DNA from 2 places in the Agromyces sp. Y558 genome. Region 2 is predicted to be linked to the other one. Evidence: predicted binding sites of a transcription regulator. Region 2 holds the regulator's gene; the other holds the start of a gene.
The links. Region 2 encodes HrcA, which represses chaperone genes, less so after heat shock. Its sites were predicted from a motif close to TTNGCACTCGNNNNNNNCGAGTGCNAA; they were not measured.
Positions count from the first base shown of each region.

Region 1 (2,199 bases), on a different contig from region 2:
ACGTCGCGATCGGTGCCGGGGCCGAGCTTCACGCCGGTGGGCATGCGCTCACCCAGCCCGAAGGCGAAGTCGAGCGAGGGGGAGTAGTCGGCGGCATCCGTGATTCTCGTCGTGGTGCCGCCTGCGGTCGTGCGTCGCGCCGGGTCGAGCCAGGCCCCATCGATGCCGCCGAGAGCGACCCGCTCGGCCTGCTCGTGCAGCACTCGCACCCGGGGAAAGGGCGTGAGGTTGTACGCGGCGATCGCCGCGGTGACCTCATCGGCCTCGGCCGCCGTGACCTCGAGGTCGATCGCCGCCATGGCGAGGGCGTCGCCGCCGATGCCGCAGCCGAGATCGGCCACATGGCCGACACCGGCCCGCGAGAAGCGCCCGGCGTGCAGCGCCGCGACCTTCAACCGCGTCGCCTGCTCGAGACCGGCTTCGGTGAACAGCATCCGCGAGGCGAACGGGCCGAACTTCGCCTCGGCCTTCCCGCGGAGCTTCGCCTGGCTGAGCACGGCGGCCACGAGGCTGGGCCGATGCCCCTGCTTGCGAAGGTCGGCGACGGTCTTGACGATGTCGGCCTTCGAGTCCCATTCGGGCAGCCCGTCGAGCAGCGTGAGGCCCTCTGGCGAGAGCAGTTCGACGAGTTCAGCGCGATCCACCCGGCCACGCTAGCATCGCATCGCCGGCGGAGCGGAGCGATGCCGATCCCCAGCCCGGCGGCCACGCTGGCATCGCATCGCCGGCGGAGCGGAGCGATGCTGATCCGCAGCCCGGCGGCCACGCTGGCATCGCATCGCCGGCGGAGCGGTGCGATGCTGATCCCCAGCCCGGCGGCCACGCTGGCATCGCGTCGCCGGCGGAGCGATGCGTTGCTGATCCGCAGCCCGGCGGCCACGCTGGCATCGCGCTGAGGCAGCGTTCGCCTATGGCTGAACGGGCTGGCACTCACGTTGCACGAGTGCCAAATCGGGCCTAGACTCGGCTTAGCACTCTCGCTCTGAGGCTGCCAACCAGTCTTCGTCAAGAAAGAGGTCAACCGTGTCGGTTTCCATCAAGCCGCTCGAGGATCGCATCGTCATCAAGCAGGTCGACGCCGAGCAGACCACCGCATCGGGTCTGGTCATCCCCGACACTGCCAAGGAGAAGCCCCAGGAGGGCGAGGTCGTGGCAGTGGGCCCCGGTCGCATCGATGACAACGGCAACCGCATCCCGCTCGACGTCGCGGTCGGCGACAAGGTGATCTACTCGAAGTACGGCGGCACCGAGGTGAAGTTCGACGGCGACGACCTGCTCGTCCTGTCGGCTCGCGACGTGCTCGCAGTCGTCGTCCGCTAGGGCGACACGATTCATCCGAGGCCCGGATGCCCAGTGGGGGCATCCGGGCCTCGTCGTCGTTCCGGGTGAGGGGATGTCGCGGCATCCGCTCACCCGCTCGTTCGCGTTCGCGGCTCCTCGCTTACCGTCCCATCTTGCGTGCGGTTCGTGTCGGAATGCGGGCGGTGCAGCGACCGGAACCGTACGCTCGAGGGGTGCTGGCCGGGCGTAGTCTGTGCTGGTGTCATCCAGCCCCGAGATCGAGACGTCCCCTCCGGCGCATCCCTCTACGGGGGTGAGCCGCTCGGGCCTCTTCTTCGCGATCGGCGCATACGGGCTGTGGGGATTCCTCCCGATCTACTTCATCGCGCTCGCGCCTGCCGGGCCGTTCGAAATCGTGGCCTGGCGAGTGCTGTTCTCGGTCGTGTTCTGCGCCCTGCTCATCGCCATCACGCGCGCCTGGCGACCTCTCGCAGTGCTCTTCCGCGATCGGCGGATCGTGCTCATCATGGGGCTCGCCGGCATCTTGATCTTCATCAACTGGCAGACCTACGTCTACGCGACGCTCTCGAACCAGGTCGTGGAGGCTTCACTCGGCTATTTCATCAACCCGATCGTCACGGTCTTCCTCGGCGTGCTCGTGCTGCGCGAGCGCCTCAACCTCACCCAGTGGATCGCGGTCGGCATCTCGATCGTCGCGGTCGTGGTGCTCGCGTTCGGCTACGGTCAGTTGCCGTGGATCGCACTCGTACTCGCGTTCTCGTTCGGCTTCTACGGATTGATCAAGAAGCGTGTCGGCCCGAAGGTCGACGCGGTCTCCGGGCTCACGATCGAGACCGTCTGGCTCGCACCGCTCGCCGTCGTGCAGCTCGTGTTCGTCGCCATGACGACGGGGCTCAC
Region 1 covers NZ_JCAIUH010000004.1:221,978-224,176, reverse strand. The annotation lists gene AC1C2T_RS18515 (class I SAM-dependent methyltransferase) at 1-644, opposite strand, end outside; gene AC1C2T_RS18510 (hypothetical protein) at 684-896, shown strand; gene groES (co-chaperone GroES) at 1,024-1,320, shown strand; gene rarD (EamA family transporter RarD) at 1,541-2,199, shown strand, end outside.
Region 1: groES (co-chaperone GroES) is a predicted target of HrcA. The motif match lies at 924-950, and genes of this name have one in related genera.

Region 2 (2,199 bases):
CGGCCCGGCGACTACTTGATGAGGCGGATCGCGAACGGGTAGCGGTAGTGCTGGCCGTCTTTCGTCTTGAGGAACGCGATGATCGAGAAGACGACGCTCACGATCCATGCCAGCCACACGACGAGGACGCCGATGAGGATGAACGTCAGGATCCAGCCGACCACGTAGGCGATGAGGATCGTGATCTGGAAGTTCAGCGCCTCTTTCGCCTCGGTGTTCGTGAAGGAGCCCCGGTCTTTGAAGACGAGCCAGATGATGAGGGCCGGCAGGAATCCGAGGATGCCGCCGAGGTGCGCGAACGAACCCCACTGCACGTCTTGATCGGGTGCGAGCGGTGCAGCGGCGACGGGTTGGGCGGGCGGAACGTTCTGATCGGGTGCAGGTGAGTTCGGATCGGTCATGGCGGGTGCCTTTCGGGGTTCTCGGGTGAACCGCGTCTCGCGCGATGGGAAGATCGCATCCAAGGGTGACTCGCGGGATACCCATAAGCTAGCGCCGTCGCCCCGCTGCTGGCAACGGCCTCGTCGCAGGATGTCGCGATATGATTGGCACTCACTCAGAACGAGTGCTAAGTCTCAGAATGAGTGCTCAGCGTCAGACGGAAGCGAGGGTCATGGTCTCCGAACGCAGCCTCGCAGTGCTGCGCGTGATCGTTCAGGACTACGTCGCATCACGCGAGCCCGTCGGGTCGAAGACGATCGTCGAGCGGCATGCCTTCGGGGTGTCTGCAGCGACGATCCGCAACGACATGGCCCTCCTCGAAGAAGAAGAGCTGATCGCAGCTCCGCACACGTCTTCGGGTCGCATCCCGACCGATAAGGGCTACCGGGTCTTCGTCGACCAGCTCACCGACGTGCGCCCGCTGACCTCTGCCCAGCGTCAGGCGATCGAGACGTTCCTCGGCGAGTCCAGCGACCTCGACGAACTGCTGGCCCGCACCGTGCGCCTCATCGCCCAGCTCACCAAACAACTCGCGGTCGTGCAATACCCGAGCTTCGGCAGTGACCGCGTGCGTCACGTCGAACTCGTCTCCCTCGCACCCGATCGGGTGCTCTGCATCCTCATCACCGACTCGGGCCAGGTCGAGCAGCGCCTCGCCGAACTCGAGGAGCCGGTCGACGAGCGCACACTCGATGCGCTGCGGGCGCGGCTGAACAAGATCGCAGGGGGCCGGGCGATGGCGGATGCCGCTGAGGCGCTCTCGGGCGAGATCGACAGCGCCGACCAGCGGCACGCCGCTGTGCTGCACACGCTCGCGACGACGCTCGCCGAGCAGGCGCGCGCGCAGCGCACCGAGCGCCTCGTCGTGGCCGGGGCAGCGAACCTCGTACGCACCGAGCAGGATTTCGCCGGATCGATCCTCGGCGTCATCGAGGCGATCGAGGAGCAGGTCACCCTGCTGAAGCTCTTCGGCGAGATGGCGACCGATGAGCATGCGGTGACCGTGCGCATCGGGCGCGAGAATGCGTCGTTCGGACTCGGCGAGACCTCGGTCGTCTCGAGCGCCTTCGCGATTCCCGGGCGCGATATCTCGCGACTCGGCATCGTCGGGCCCACCCGCATGGACTACTCCACCAGCATGGCGGCCGTTCGCGCCGTCGCACGCTACCTCTCCCGCACGCTCGGCGAGAGCTGAACCCGCCGCCCGTCGCACCCGACCGGCATCCGGCAATCGAAAGGACATGCCCTCCGTGGCCGACCATTACGAGGTCCTCGGCGTCTCGCGCGACGCCACACCCGACGAGATCAAGAAGGCGTACCGTCGTCTCGCCCGGGAGCTCCACCCCGACGTCAACCCGGGCGCCGAGGCATCCGAGCGATTCAAAGAGGTCACGCACGCGTACGACGTGCTCTCCGATGCCCGGGAGCGCGAGCAGTACGACCACGGAGGTCAGGGCGGCTTCGGCGGCGGTCAGAACTTCGGCGGCTTCGGCGACATCTTCGAGACGTTCTTCGGGGCCGGCCAACAGAGCCGCGGCCCGAGATCGAGGCGGGAGCGCGGTCAAGACGCGCTCATCAGGGTCGAGGTGGGCCTCGAAGAGGTGATCTTCGGCACGCACCGCGACATCGAGGTCGACACGGCGGTCACGTGCGAGACGTGCCACGGCTCGTGCTGCCAGCCGGGCACCTCGCCCGTCACCTGCGACATCTGCCATGGCACCGGATCGATCCAGCGCTCGGTGCGTTCGTTGCTCGGCA
Region 2 covers NZ_JCAIUH010000003.1:188,241-190,439, forward strand. The annotation lists gene AC1C2T_RS15660 (DUF4870 domain-containing protein) at 12-401, opposite strand; gene hrcA (heat-inducible transcriptional repressor HrcA) at 614-1,636, shown strand; gene dnaJ (molecular chaperone DnaJ) at 1,692-2,199, shown strand, end outside.